DNA from 2 places in the Glycomyces halotolerans genome. Region 1 is predicted to be linked to the other one. Evidence: riboswitches for the same ligand, from Rfam matches in the RefSeq annotation. Region 1 holds a riboswitch; the other holds the start of a gene.
What was found. A riboswitch is a leader RNA that binds a small molecule or an ion and turns the genes downstream of it on or off. The one in region 1 is predicted to bind cyclic di-AMP.
Positions count from the first base shown of each region.

Region 2: another riboswitch for cyclic di-AMP. It lies ahead of ACYVL2_RS08820 (C40 family peptidase); the one in region 1 lies ahead of ACYVL2_RS00105 (C40 family peptidase).

Region 1 is NZ_BAAGXZ010000001.1:16,264-23,724, forward strand. Features, by position in the region: gene ACYVL2_RS00085 (SulP family inorganic anion transporter) at 13-1,722, shown strand; gene ACYVL2_RS00090 (heparinase II/III family protein) at 1,669-3,207, opposite strand; gene ACYVL2_RS00095 (MerR family transcriptional regulator) at 3,255-3,917, shown strand; gene ACYVL2_RS00100 (spermidine synthase) at 3,988-4,797, shown strand; cyclic di-AMP (ydaO/yuaA leader) riboswitch at 5,067-5,203, shown strand; gene ACYVL2_RS00105 (C40 family peptidase) at 5,304-6,212, shown strand; gene ACYVL2_RS00110 (sigma-70 family RNA polymerase sigma factor) at 6,319-7,275, opposite strand.
Region 2 is NZ_BAAGXZ010000007.1:166,678-174,138, reverse strand. Features, by position in the region: gene ACYVL2_RS08845 (ABC transporter permease subunit) at 1-1,240, shown strand, start outside; gene ACYVL2_RS08840 (sugar ABC transporter permease) at 1,237-2,175, shown strand; gene ACYVL2_RS08835 (hypothetical protein) at 2,275-2,463, opposite strand; gene ACYVL2_RS08830 (heavy-metal-associated domain-containing protein) at 2,557-2,769, opposite strand; gene ACYVL2_RS08825 (metal-sensitive transcriptional regulator) at 2,820-3,146, opposite strand; cyclic di-AMP (ydaO/yuaA leader) riboswitch at 3,378-3,546, shown strand; gene ACYVL2_RS08820 (C40 family peptidase) at 3,556-4,494, shown strand; gene ACYVL2_RS08815 (beta-N-acetylhexosaminidase) at 4,616-6,232, opposite strand; gene ACYVL2_RS08810 (coiled-coil domain-containing protein) at 6,373-7,461, opposite strand, start outside.

The DNA.
Region 1 (7,461 bases):
ACGGCGGTGCGGATGACTTCAAGGCTTGAAACGGGACGCTTGAGACAGCTGCTTCCAGGCCGCTCGGACTTCGTCCCCATGCGCCGCCACTGGCACACCGACCTGCTCGCCGGGGCGACGGTCGCGATCGTGGCCCTGCCGCTGGCGCTCGGATTCGGCATGGCCTCGGGGCTCGGCGCGACCGCCGGACTGATCTCGGCCATCGTCGCCGGCGGGGTGGCGGCGATGCTCGGCGGCTCGAACCTCCAGGTCACCGGCCCGACCGGACCAATGGCGGTGGTGCTGGTGCCCCTGGTGGCGGCCCACAGCCCGACCGGGGTCCTCCTGGTCGGGTTCCTCGCCGGGATCGGGCTGGTGGTCTTGGCGGTGACCGGAGCGGGGCGGTACGTGCGCTACGTGCCGGTGCCGGTGGTCGAGGGCTTCAGCGCCGGGGTCGCCGTCGTGATCTTCCTGCAGCAGGTGCCCCCGGCGCTCGGATTCGAGGTCTCCGGCGCGCGAGTGCTGGTGGGGGCCTGGGACGCGGCCGCGGCGTTCGCCGCGGCGCCGAACTGGGTGGCCGCCTCGGTGTCGGTCGGAGTCGCGGCGGCGATCCTGCTCGTGGCGAGGCTGAAGCCGGTGGTGCCGACGTCGCTGATCGCGATCGTGGCCGCCACCGTCGTCACCTGGTACCTGCACGTCGAGGTGCTGGTGATCGGCGCACTGCCGTCGGTCCTGCCGGCGCCGAGTCTGGAATTCCTCGACCCGGGCGAGGTGCCGGGGCTGATGGCGGCCGCGGTGGCCGTCTGCGCGCTGTGCTCGCTCGAGTCCCTGCTGTCGGCGACCGTGGCCGACAACATGACCGTCGACCAGCGCCACCATCCGGACCGGGAACTGCTCGGCCAGGGTGTCGCGAACCTGGTGACTCCGATGTTCGGCGGCATGCCGGCATCCGGTGCGCTGGCGCGCACGGCGGTGAACGTGCGGGCCGGGGCCGCGAGCCGCCTGGCCGCGCTCTCGCACGCGGCGATGCTGGCGCTGATGATGCTCGCCCTGGCCCCGGCGGTCGCTCACGTGCCGCTCGCGGCGCTGGCCGGGGTGCTGATGGCGACCGCGATCCGCATGATCGAGGTCAGCTCGATGCTGGCGCTGGCCCGCTCGACCCGCGCCGACGCGGCGGTCATGGGCCTCACGTTGGCCGCGACGGTGCTGTTCAACCTGGTGTGGGCGGTCGCGATCGGCATCGCGATGGCCGGCTTCCTGGCGCTGCGGCGCATCTCGCGGGCCACGAGCATCGAGCTCGAGCCGATCGAGCAGCACGACCACCACGACGAGGAGGCGGCGCTGCTGCACGAGCACATCGTGGCCTACCGCCTCGAGGGTCCGCTGTTCTTCGCGGCGGCCCACCGGTTCCTGCTGCAGCTGCTGGAGGTCGCGGACGTGCGGGTGGTGGTCCTCCGCATGAGCCGTGTATCCACTCTCGACGCTTCGGGCGCGCTGGTGCTGGCCGACGCGATCAAGCGGCTGGAGCACCGGGGCATCGCCGTGTACCTCTCGGGGCTGAGGTCGGTCCACGCCCGGCCGTTGGCGGCCCTGGGCGTCCTGGAGCCGCTGTGGCAGCAGGGGCGGCTGTTCGAGCACACCAGCGAGGCGATCGCGGCCGCGCGGCGCGAGCTCAAGGCCGACGGAGTGCTAGAGCAGCTCGAACCTGAGCCGGTCGACGAAGGCGAAGCGGAGCGCCCATAGCCGCTCGGGCCGTCCTTCGTGGTCGGTGGTGTCGACGTGCTCGATGCGCGCGGTCGCCTCGTCGAGGCCGCGCAGGCGCAGCGTGCCGCGCTCGCCGGTCCAGGTGGCCGTCTCGCCGCTCAGTTCGGGCCGGATGCGGCTGACGAGGCTCTCGACCAGGTCGGGCCCGGCGTCGAAGAGGGCGATGCCCTTCTCGTCCCAGGTGAACTTCCGCAGGAGCGCTCCGTCGCCGTAGGCGTCGATGTAGGCGTCGACGCCCTCGGCGGTCTTGACCAGCTCGGCGCGCGAGTCCTCCCCGAGCTGCTGTGAGGCGCTCTCGACGGTCGGCACGGAGTGCCACTGCGAGGAGGGGTGGGTCTGTTCGTACCGCTCGGGCCCGAAGTAGGCGGCGGTGTACTCCCCGGCGCCCGGGTCGCACAGCAGCTGCTCGCCGTCGGCGGCGATGATGAACGAGCCGAGGTCGAGGTGGTTGTGGGGCTCGTCGTTGTAGCCGCCCTTGACCGCCAGCGCCCACATGCGCCCGCCCGTGCGGCGCCGCTCGACGTACCAGCCGACGTCGGGCAGCAGGGTCCGGGCCGGTGCGACCTCGCCGGCCAGTTCCCGGCCCCATTCCAGGGACCTGGTCAGGTGCCCCCAGCGGGCGCAGTAGTCCTCGGCGAACGCGGGCGTGTGGTCGACCGCGGGCAGGTCGACGCCGAGCCGGTCGGCGAGGCGGGCCAGCAGGCCGGTGGGGAGCACGGCCGCGGAGCGGGCGTCGCCGAAGGTCGCGAACGAGCCGGTGGCGAGTTGGGCGGCGGCCGGGAAGGAGGCGATGGCCTCGCATCCGGCGAGCAGGTCTTCGCCGGTGGCCTCGCGCCAGGCTTCGGCGAAGTAGGTGAAGTATCCGAAGCCGTAGACCCAGTAGTCGACGCCTTCGACGCAGCCGCCGTCGGGTCCGAAGGAGAACAGGTAGCTCTGGAGGGCGGGGATGATCCGGCTCCGGACCGCGTCGGTGTCGACGCCGAGGGCCAGCGCGGCCATGCCGGCGGCTCCGGCGCAGACGGCCGTCCAGTTGGTGATCCGCTCTTCCCACCAGTACGGTTCCTCGGCGTCGAACAGCGGGTCGATGACGCGCGAGCGGATCTCCGCTCTGACGCGGTCGGCCGATTGGAGCCCTTCGCGGAGTCGGAGGATCTCGGCGAGGGTGTGGGCGGTCTCGCAGGCGAACAGGTCGACGCAGGTGCGCGGGTCGCCGGTGTCCCAGTGGGCCGGCAGCGCCCAGGAGCGCTCGTCGCAGACGGCGTCCAGCAGCTCGTCGAGCGGCCCGGCCTCGCCCGCGATCGCCAGCGCGGCGAGGTGGCGGCGCCGCGCGAAGTACTGGTGCTCGTACGGCAACCGGCGCCCGGTTGCGGCGAAGTCGTCGGCGAGATCGGGATCGAAGCCGGGTATCGGTTGCGCCGCAAGCTCTCGCAGTTCGCTGAGGAGTGTCGTTCGGGGATCCGCCATAGTGCTTACCGTAACGCTCGCGCGCGTTGGGGCCTACACTCCGTCTTATGCGCATCGGCGAGCTGTCGGAGCGGACCGGCGTCCCGGCCGCCACGATCAAGTACTACCTGCGCGAGCAGCTACTGCCGCCCGGGGAGCATCTCGAGGGCAACGTGGTGGAGTACGGGGGTGAGCATGTCCACCGGCTGCTGCTCATCCGGGCCCTGTCGGAGACGGCGGGCCTGTCGGTGGCGCAGATCGGCGAGGTGCTGAAGGTGTTGGCGCGGCACCCGGAGTCGGCGTTCCGGGCGCTCGGTGCCACGCTGGCGGCCACGCACCGCAATCCGCGGTTCTCGCTCGGCAGCGAGGGGGCGCTGCGGGCGGCCGAGCGGACCGTGGACGGGCTGCTCAGCGAGTACGGGTGGCTCGAGTACGCGCCGCCGAACTACCGGGACGCGATCGTGACGGCTCTGGCCGCCTACTACCGACTGGGCAATCCGGATCCGGTGGAGGTGCTGACGCACTACGCCGACGCGGCGGCGCAGCTGGCGTCGGCGGACATGGAGGCGATCGCGGAGGCGACACGCCCGGAGGGTGTGGACGTGGAGCAGGCGGTGGTGGGCACGGTGCTGGGCGAGACGGTGTTCGCGGCGCTGCGGCGCATCGCGCACATCGCGGCGTCGGCTCGGATCCAGTCGGGCGGGGGTACGTCGGGCACAATGGGTCCGTGATCCCTCGCCCGTCGCCCCGTAAGCCGGCGTCGCAAGCGGCGCCTCGGCCTGGACTGGAATCGCGGTGCCCATGCTGAACGCTCTCCGATTCGATGTCGACTCCGACCGTCCGAGTCTGCTGCATCTGGTCGCCGACGAGGTGGTGCAGTCGAGCATCGATCTCGACGATCCGGCCTATCTCGACGCCGAGTACATGCAGCGCATCTCGTACCTGGTCGACGCGGTCGCCGAGCCGAGGCGGCCGCTGCGGGTGCTGCATCTGGGTGCGGGGGCGTTGGCGATGGCGCGGTATGTGGCCGCGACGAGGCCGGAGTCGTACCAGCAGGCGGTCGAGACGAACGCCGAACTGGTGTCGCTGGTGCGGGCGGAGGCGCCGCTGCCGCGCAGGGTGCGGGTGAAGATCCGCCGGGCCGATGCCCGCGAGGCGCTCGAGGCGGCGCCGGACGGAAGCTATGAGCTCATCGTCACCGACGTGTACGAGCGGGCGCGAGTGCCGGCGCATGTGACCACTGTGGAGTTTTTGCGGGAGGCGAAGCGGGTGCTGCGCCCCGGCGGGCATTACGCGGTGAATCTGTGCGACGGGGGCCGGATGCGGTTCTTGAAGCCGGCGCTGGCGGCGATGGCCGAGGTGTGGGGCCGCTCGGCCGTGATGGCCGAGCCGGCGGTCCTTCGTGGGAAGCGGTTCGGGAACGTCGTGGCCGCGGCGGCCGACGTCGAGCTGCCGGTGCGGGAGCTGCGGCGCCGCTGCGCCGGTGCGCCGTTCCCGTGCCGGGTGCTGGAGGGCGGTGAGCTCGCCGAGTACATCGGCGGCGCCGTCCCGGCGACCGATGCCGCGGCGATGCCGAGCCCACCTCCTCCGGCCTCGCTCCGATCGTTCTAGGCGAGTCCGGCGGATGAGTGAAGCCGCTGGATAGTGACCCTCTCTACCTGCCTGTCCTCACTGTCCGTTACCGGATTGTGGATAATTTCACAACCTTCTTGGCGACGCCGGTCACGTCGACTAGCGTCAGCTCCTGTTCCGGTCGGGACGTCAGGACCTCCCCCAGAGGCCCTCCCGCCGGACCGCCGAACTGCGCGACGCGAGCCGGGCCCCATCCCTCCGGGTCCCGTCCTCGTCGAAGCGCAGGCCGGGAACCCACCGCGACGAGGAGACTCGTGAGGCCGGCGCCTGTGGCGCCGCCCGTTCGCAGGGGTGAATCCCGCCGTTGATCCCCATCTCGGCGGGTAGGGCGCGCTTCCCAGCCCGAACCCGACAGCTAACCCGGTAGGCGGCCGAGGAAGAAAGGCCATCCTGTGGACCGAGCCTGCCCCGAAACGCGAGAGCGTTCGCGAGCGAACGGCATCATCCGCCGAGCCGCCCTCTACGCAGGTGTCACCGCCATTGCCGTGAGTGTGGCCACCATCTTCGCGGCATCTCCCGCCGAAGCGGTCGACATCGACTATGACGAGGCGACCTCGGCGGAAATCGAAGACCATATCGCCGAACTCGAGACCGAACGGGCCGAGACCGAGGACCGCCTCGCGGACCTGCGGCAGCGGCTCAGCCAGGCCCGCGCGGTCATCGACGAGGTCAGCGCCGAATACGGCAGCCCCAAGGCCCGGCTCGACCGGGTCACCGTCGCCGTCGACTCCGCCGAGGAGGACCTCGGCGCGAAGATGGCGAGTCTGGTCGGCTTCGCCAAGGAGCAGACCGACCGGTTCGAGGAGGCCCAGGCGGCCACCGAGGACGCGATCGCGTTCGGGGCCGACATCGCCGAGGCCGAAGCGGCGATCGCCGAACTCGACGAGCAGATCGACGAGGCCGAGCAGGCCGCCGAAGCGGCGGCCGAAGCAGAGGCGCAAGCCGAGGCGGAGGCGGCGGCCGAGGCAGCGGCGGCGGAGGCCGCGGCGAGCGAGCCGGCCTCGAACTCCGATTCGGGTTCGAGCTCGGACACGGTCGCCTCGTACAGCTCCGACGCCGCGACCGCGGCGGTCGAGTTCGCCCGCGCGCAACTGGGCGAGCCCTACGTCTACGGCGCCGCCGGCCCGGACTCGTGGGACTGCTCGGGACTGGTCCAGGGCGCCTACGCGGTCTCCGGCATCTCGCTGACCCACTACACCGTCGCCATCTGGAACGAGACCACGCCGATCGACCGCTCCGACCTGCGGCCCGGCGACCTGGTGTTCTACGCCGGTCTCGGCCACATGGCCATCTACATCGGCGGCGGCGAGGTCATCCACGCGCCCAAGCCGGGCGATGTGGTGAAAACCGCCGGGATCGACATGATGGGCATCGACGGCTACCGCCGCGTCTGACCGAACCCTATATCATATATCCTATAGGAAATATAGTCGGCGCTCGGCGCACGACGAAGGGCCGGGGCTCACGCCCCGGCCCTCTTACGTCTTATCGCTCACGCAGTCAAGCGGCCTCCGCCATGACCTGGTCGTTCGCCAGTTCCTTCAGGCGCGCCAGCGCCTGGATCTCCAGTTGCCTGATGCGCTCGCGCGACAGGTGGAACCGGTGGGCGACCTCGGTCAGCGAGTGCTCCCGCCCGTCTTCGAGCCCGTAGCGGGCCTTGACGATTCCGGCGGAGCGCTCGTCGAGGTGGTTGAGCATCATCTCGATGCGCTGCCGCTCCATTCCGGCGAGCACGACGTCCTCAGGGCTCGGCTCGTCGGAGTCGGCGACCAGGTCGCCGAGGTTGGTATCGCCGTCGTCGCCGATCGGCGTGTCGAGGGAGACCGTGTCCTGGCTCCAGCGGATGAGCTCGTTGACCCGCTCGACGGTGACTCCCAGAGCCTTCGCGACTTGGTCGGGCTCGGGGTCGCCGCCCAGCTCACGGGTGAGCTGGCGGGTGACGTTGCGCATCCGGTTGACGTCCTCGACCAGGTGCACCGGCAGGCGCACGGTGCGCTCCTGCTGGGCGATCGCCCGGCTGATGGCCTGGCGGATCCACCACGTGGCGTAGGTCGAGAACTTGAACCCGCGCTGGTAGTCGAATTTCTCAACGGCGCGGACCAGGCCGGTGTTGCCCTCCTGGATCAGGTCCAGCATCGGCATACCGGAGCGAACGTAGCGGCGGGCGATCGACACGACCAGGCGCAGGTTCGCTTTGATGAACTGCTCCTTGGCGCGCGCCCCGTCCTCCACCAGGCGCTTCAGCTCCTTCTCGCCGGCACCCGCGAAGGTCTTCCCCTCGGCCAGCAGGTGCTTGGCGAACAGGCCGGCTTCGACCGCCTTGGCCAGTTCGACCTCGGCGGCTGCGTCCAGCAACGGCGTCTTGGAGATCTCGTGCAGGTAAACACCTACCAGATCTCGCTCCTCAGCGACCTCTTCGGTGGTGAGGGTGGGTGTAGTCGTAGTCTCCACGCTCAAGGTCTCCTCCAGCTTCCTCGTCCCCCGGGCACCGACTGAACGGTGCACTAGTTACAACGACCGCTTCGTTGCGTGGAATTCCGTGCCCCGGTGTTCGATACACCACGGTTACTGAACCGATGCCGTTCGGTGGCCCCTGGCGGGGCCGCCGCACCGACCCGATAACCCGGCCCTCAATGGAAGGCC
Region 2 (7,461 bases), on a different contig from region 1:
AGTCGGCAAGGAACAGGCCGTCGAGGCGATCGTCGCCGCCGGAGTCCAGCAGACCCCCGGCGGCACCACCTACCTCCTCGCCGCCGGCGAATCCGCCTCCGGCGAACTCACTCTCCTGCTCACCGACACCTCCGACGGCTCCACCTGGGCCGGCACCGAAGAGGGCCTCTCAGCGCTCCCCGAGGCCGAGACCGACCAGTCCGGCCGCGTCACCGCCGCCGAGGGCTACACCGTCTGGGACCTCGCCGAGCTGAACGAACGCCAGGACGAGCTGACGGCGCTGGCCGTGCCCACCGGCGAGACCACCGGCATCAAGGTGCAGGGCCTGTCGGCGTTCGAAGGCGCCTCCACCCGCTCCTACGACGAGGCCTGCGACTGCATCACCGACAGCGCCACCGGCACCGTCTGGCACGCCGACGACGAGACCGGCACCTTCCTCACCGAGGACGGCCGGGCCGCCCTGGTCGGCTGGCGGGTCAACATCGGCTTCGAGAACTACACGCAGGTGCTGACCGACCCCGACATCCGCGGCCCGTTCCTCGGCGTCTTCGCCTGGAACCTCGCCTTCGCGGCAGGGAGCGTGCTGCTGACCTTCGCGGTCGGCCTGGGCACCGCGATGGCCCTCAACCGGCCGGGCATGCGCGGCACCAAGGCATACCGGGCGGTCATGATCCTGCCGTACGCGATGCCGTCGTTCGCGATGATCCTGGTGTGGGCCCAGATGTTCAACCGGGACTTCGGACTGGTCAACGAGCTGCTGGGCCTCGACGTGAACTGGTACGGCCAGGCGTGGGCCTCCCGGGCCATGGCACTGTTGGCCAACACGTGGCTCGGCTTCCCCTACATGTTCCTCATCAGCCTCGGCGCGCTCCAGGCGCTGCCGGCCGACTCGCTGGAGGCGGCCAAGATCGACGGCGCCGGCGGCGTCACCGCCTTCCGCAAGATCACCCTGCCGCTGCTGCTGGTGGCGCTCACGCCGCTGCTGATCTCCAGCTTCGCGTTCAACTTCAACAACTTCAACGCCATCGAACTGCTCACCGGCGGCGGGCCCTTCCGCGCCGGCGAGGAGGCCGGCGGCACCGACCTGCTGATCACCTACGCCTTCCGGCAGGCCTTCGGGTCGGCCAGCTCCGACTACGGCTTCGCCAGCGCGATCAGCGTGTTCATCTTCATCATCGTCGCCACCATCTCGGCGGTCATGTTCCGCACCACCCGCAAGCAGGAGGACGTGTACTCATGACCCGCACTCCCGTACCCCCGGCTCCGCGCGAGGCGACCGCGGTGACCGTCCGGCCGCCGGCCCGGGCCAGGAGACCGCGATGGTCCACATGGGCCGCCGACACCGGCTGGCGGCACCTGGTGGCCGTGCTGGTCCTGGTGTTCGCGCTCATTCCGATCGTGTACGTGGTCTCGGCGGCGTTCAATCCGAACGGGACGCTGTCGGCGACGAACCTGCTGCCGGATTCGTTCAGCCTGAACAACTTCCGGCGGCTGTTCACCGAGGACAACATTCCCTTCGCCGCCTGGTTCGCCAACTCGCTGCTCATCGCCGTCCCGGCGGCGTTCATCTCGATCTTCATCTCGTCGCTGGCCGCGTACGCCTTCAGCAGGTTCCGCTTCAAAGGGCGCCGCCCGATGCTGCTGTTCCTGCTGCTGATCCAGATGTTCCCGGCGTTCCTGGCCGTGGTCGCGCTGTACCTGATCTTCGGCGGCATCGGCGAGTACTACCCGGTGGCCGGGCTGAACACGAAGCTCGGGCTCATGCTCGTCTACATGGGCGGGGCGCTCGGGGTCTCGACGTGGCTGATGAAGGGCTTCTTCGACACCATCCCCAAGGAGCTCGACGAGGCGGCCACGATCGACGGCGCCAGCCACGCGCAGATCTTCTTCGGGATGATCCTGCCGCTGGCGGCGCCGATCATCGCGATCTCGGGGATCCTGGCGTTCGTGGGCACCATCAACGACTTCATCCTCGCCAGCCTGTTCCTGACCGATCGCGAGGAGATGACGCTCGCGGTCGGGCTGAAGACCCTCGTCGCCGAGAACGCGCCGGCCAGCTACTTCGGCGTCTTCGCGGCGGGCGCGCTGCTGACCTCGGTGGTGACCGTGACGGTGTTCATGAGCCTGCAGCGCTACATCGTCTCGGGGCTCACCGGCGGGGCCGTGAAGGGATGACCGATCACTGCTCGACACCGCGCCGTCCCGCTTCGGCGGGACGGCCGCGCGGGAGGGTCGGCCGTAGCCTCCCAGCGGCGCCGGCCTTCCCGCGGCGTCTCAGCTCCAGTGCGGGGGGCGCTCGTCGAGCAGTTCGCGGTCGCGGGCCGACAGGGCCCGGCCCGATCGCGGCCGCGGCGGCACCGCCTCGCCCCAGCCGTGGTCGGCCTCGTCCGAGGTCTGGTCGGGGAGCACGGCGAAGCCCTCGTCGTTCAGCTCGACGGATCGGTCGTCATCGGAGACTGCCATGGGTTGCACTTTACGCCAGGCGGGTGAACGGTCCGCAACCCGAAAGCCTCCGGGGGCGCCCGAGATCTCGGACACCCCCGGAGGCGAGTGGCGTTATTCGGCGACGCCGACCAGTTCGTAGCCGGCCTCGTCGACCGCGTCGCGGACCGCATCGGTCGCCAGCGCGTCGGCCGAGGTCACGGTGACCTTGCCGGTCTCGACGGCGACGTCGACGTTCTCGACGCCGGGCAGGCCCGAGACCTCTTCGGTCACGGCGCTCGCGCAGTGGCCGCAGGTCATGCCTTTGACGAGGTAAGTGGTCTGCATGGTCGCTCCTTTTCTCGGCATTGCTCGCTCGGGCGGTCGGCCCTCGCGTGTCAGCTCCTGAGCAGTCTGGCGACGGCGTCAGTGGCTTCCTTGACTTTCGCTTCGGCCTCTGCGGCGTCGCCTTTGACCTGGGCTTCGGCGACGCAGTGCGCGATGTGGCCTTCGAGGAGGTTGACCGCCACGGCTTGGAGGCCCTTGGTGGAGGCCGAGATCTGGGTGAGGATGTCGATGCAGTACTCGTCCTCGTCGACCATCCGCTGCAGCCCTCGGATCTGGCCCTCGATGCGACGCAGGCGGCGCCCGAGCGCCTCCTTGTCGCCGTGGTACCAGTACTGGTGGCCGTGCTCCATCTTCTGGCCCGTCTCCTCGCTCGCCATGGTGTTCGTACCTCCTCAGCCGAGTCTATACCCCTGAGGGGTATCTCGGCAACCGTTCGTCATTCCCGTGCAGCGGCCCGTAGTATTCCGTGCCATTCCCAGAGAAATTCTCCACCCGCCCTTGTCAAGCGGGCGCGGTGGCTCTAACGTGAAGCCGTCGCATGGGAAACTCGGCCGCACCCCGCTGCCGCCAGGCGACACCGCCGAATCGCGAAGCACCCCAACCAAGGTGAGGCTTGCGAGCCGAGGACGGGCTGCGCGCGAACCGGGGAACCAGGGCGATCGACGCCGCGAAAGCGACCGATTCGATCGGGGTGAATCCCGCCTCAGGGCGGGTAGGGCGAACCTTCTTCCCGCCCGAATCCGACAGCTAACCCGGTAGGCGGCAGAAGGAAGGAGCGCATCACTGGTGCGTACCCGGCGTCCGATAGCCGTGCTCATGGCCGCGGTGCTGCTGCCCGTGTCGGCCCTCGTGCTGACCGCGGGCCAGGCCACAGCCGAGCCCTCCCCCGAGGAGGTCGAGGCCGACATCGACGAGCGCCACGCCGAACTCGAACTCGTCATCGAGGACTACAACGCCAAGAACGAGGAACTCGAGGACGCCGAGAAGCTCATCGCCGAGATCGAGGCCGAGCTGCCCGAACTCGAAGCGGCCGTCGCCGAGAGCGCCGAGCGGATCGCCGACATCGTCGCCGTCGCCCACACCGGCGGCGAGTTCGCGATGGTGAACTCCGTCCTCAGCGGCGACCCCCGGGACTTCGCCGACCGCCTCACCTACCTGGAGTCGCTCACCCAGGCCGAGAACGCCCAGCTCCAGGCGCACCTGGAGCGCGGCGAAGAGCTGGAGACCCGCAGGACCGAGCTGGAGACGCTCAGGGCCGACGCCGACGAGATCCTCGGCGAGATCGAGGAGCAGAAGGACCAGATCGAGGCCGAGATCGACGAACTCGAGGTGCTGCTCGACCAGGTCACACCCGACCCGCCGCCGGCGAACAACCCCGACTACAGCGGCGACTCCACCGTGGTCCAGTTCGCCTACGACCAGCTGGGCGACCCGTACGTGTACGGCTCCGACGGGCCCGACAGCTGGGACTGCTCGGGCCTGGTGCAGGGCGCATGGGGCGCGGCGGGCTACTCGCTGTCGCACAACGTCGAGATGCAGTGGAACGAGACCGCGCGCGTCTCCCGCAGCGAGCTGCGGCCCGGCGACATCGTCTTCTACTCCGGCCTGGGGCACAACGCCATCTACATCGGCGACGAGCAGATCATCCACGCCCCGCGCACCGGCTCGAACGTCAAGATCGCAAGCATGTACATCATGGACATAGGCGGTTACGGCCGGCCTTGACCGGCCCCGCCGCACAGACTCCCCGGCGTCGGCGCGACCACTCCGTTGCCGACCTGCTGACCCGCATCGCGAGGCGCCGCCGCCGGGGGCCACCTCATCGTAGAGGCCACCGAGCGTCGGCCTAGGCCTGGTGGGCCCGGAACTCGCGGTCGTAGCGCTTGCGGCGGCCGGTGCCGCCGGCCTGCCAGGGCCGGGGCCCGGACAGGGGCCGGTAGTTGATCCCCATCGCGTCGAGCCGCTCCAGGTGGCCCGCGAGCCGCTCGCGCACCGGCGCGGCCGCCCGCGCCTCGGCCGGAGCCCACAGGACGTCGGCCAGGACCGACAGGCGCGGGAACGCCGCGTACTCCACGTCGCGGCCCCGCGGCAGGTACTCCGACCACAGCTGGCACTGGGCGCCCAGGACCGAGGAGGCCTCGACGTCGTCGGGCACCGGGTCCCAGGAGGCGACCTTGTCGATCGTGGTGTGCCCGTGGATGCGCAGCGGCTCGTCGCCGCCGTCGCCCTCGTAGTGGTCGAAGTAGACGTACGGTTCGGGGGAGACGATGACCTCGTGCCCGGCGTCGGCGGCCTTCTTGACGTAGGCCTCGTTGCGCCACACCGCGATCACCGCTTCGGCGGGCGCGCCGCCTCCTTCGAGGATCTCGTCCCAGCCGATGACCCTGCGGCCCAGCGAGGTGAGATGCTCGGTGAAGGCCCGGGTGAACCAGGCCTGGACGCCGCGGACGTCGCCGATGCCCTCGCGCTCCATCAGCTCCTTGGCGGTCCGCGACCGCTCCCACTGCGCGGTGGGGACCTCGTCGCCGCCGATGTGGATGAACGGGGAGTCGAACACCGCCGCGACCGTGTCGAAGACCTCGCGGGCGAACGCCAGGGCCTCCTCGGTCGGCTCGAGGACCTCCTCGAAGACCCCGAAGGTGGTCGCCACCGGTTCGGGCGCGCCGGCGCCGAGCTCGGGGTAGGCGGCCAGCACGGCGCGGGTGTGGCCGGGGAGGTTGATCTCCGGGACCACCAGGATGCGCCGCTCGTTCGCGTAGGCGACGATCTCGCGCAGGTCGTCGAGGGTGTAGTGGCCCCCGTGCGGCGTGCCGTCGAACTCCTGGACGTCCAGGGCGTGGCCCACGACCGTCTCGCCGCGCCAGGAGGCCACCTCGGTGAGCCTGGGACGCGAGGGGATCTCGATGCGCCAGCCCTGGTCGTCGGTCAGGTGCAGGTGGACGACGTTGAGCCGGTGCAGCCAGGCCCGGTCGATCATGCGCAGCACGAAGTCCTTGGGCTGGAAGTGCCGGGCCACGTCGAGCATGACCCCCCGCCAGCGCAGCCGCGGCTCGTCCTCGATCACCACGTTCGGGACCTTCGCCTCGGCGCTGGGCGCCGACCGCAGCGAGGCGGCCGGCAGCAGCTGGCGCAGCGTCGCGATGCCGCGCGAGATCCCGGCCGGGTGGGCGGCGGACAGGTCGACGCCGCCGGGGCCGGCCTCGAGCCGGTAGGCCTCGGCCTCGGTCGTCAGATCCTGGGGCCGGGAGCCTTCGAGCCGCAGGCGCACCGCCGGGCCGTCGAAGGCCTCGGCGACCGGCAGCCGCAGGCCGGTGCCGCGTGCCAGGAGGTCGGACAGGAGCCAGGCCAGGCCGGTGGTCTCGGGGTCGGGGGCGACGATGGCGCCGAGGGAGGCGAGGTCGAGCTCGCCGCCGGTGGCGGTGAGGTGGCGCGGCTGCGGGATCAGCGATATGCGGCGCGGCATGGGGGGCTCCTGTGTTGTCGGCGGCGGGGGAAGGCCCTTAATAGTTCAGTTTATTTATAATATAGGCAACCGCCGCGCACGGCCAGCCTTCGCGTCAGCGGAAAGCGACCCGCCCGCCACACCCCGCCGCCCGACAAGCGCTAACGGACGACCGGCAGCTGCTGCGTCGCATCGAGATCGGAAGGCTCACGCTGCCGGTTGATCCGCGCCGGCGCCGGATCCGACGAGGACACCGCCTCCGCCGACTCCGCGTCCCCCGAGACCAGACCCAACTGACGCTTCAGATCATTGAGATTCGACCCCGCGCTGTCACGCTGACGCACAAGCGTCTCGACCTCCTCGGCCAAAGGCTCCACCATCTCGGCGGCCCGCTCCTCGGCCGAGCGCCGGATGCGCTGCGCCTCCCGCTCCGACTCACCACGCAGCGACCTGACCTGATCGGCCGCGCGCTGCAACAGCTCGACCGCCTGCCGATCGGCCTCCTCGCGCCGCTCGATCGCCCGATTGTCCGCACCGCGGGCACGCTCCTCGGCCAGCGACAGCCGCTCCTCGGCCTCGGCCACGATCCGCTGAGCCGTGGCGACCGCCTGCCGGTGCCGCTCGGCCTCCTCCTTCTGCGCGCGCTCGCGCCGGTCGGCCTCCGCCAACGTCAGCTCCTGCGTGCGGCGCTTGCGATAGTCGGCCGCCTCGGTCACCAGCCGCTGCGCCGCGCCGCGCTGCTCATCGGCCTCCCGCACGGCGATCGCCTTCACCTCGGTCACCTCCCGCTCGGCGGTCGCGTGCAGCAGCGCGATCTCGCGCTGGCAGGCCGACCGGGCCTTCTCGGCGTCGGCGCGGGCCTGGCTCTGCGTCGTCTGGGTCTCGCGGCGCGCGTCGGCCACGGCCAGGTCGTGGCTGCGGCGGGCGTTCTCCCGCAGCTCGCCGGTCTCCGCGACCGCCCGAGCGCGGATCTCGGCGACCTCCTGCTCACTGGTGGCGGTGATCTCGGCCGCCTCGGAGCGGGCGGTCCGCACCACTTCCTCGGCTTCGGCGCGCGCCTCGTTCAACATGGCCGCCTGCCGGCGACCGGCGTCCTGGCGCTGGACGGCGGCGTCGTGCTCGGCGACGCGCAGGATCTTCTCGACACGGGAGCCGAGCCCGGCCAAAGTCGGCTGCTCGGCCTCGGCGATCTGGTCGGCGCGGTCGGCCGCGCGCCGCTCGAGGACCGCGATGCGCTCCTCGGCCGTGCG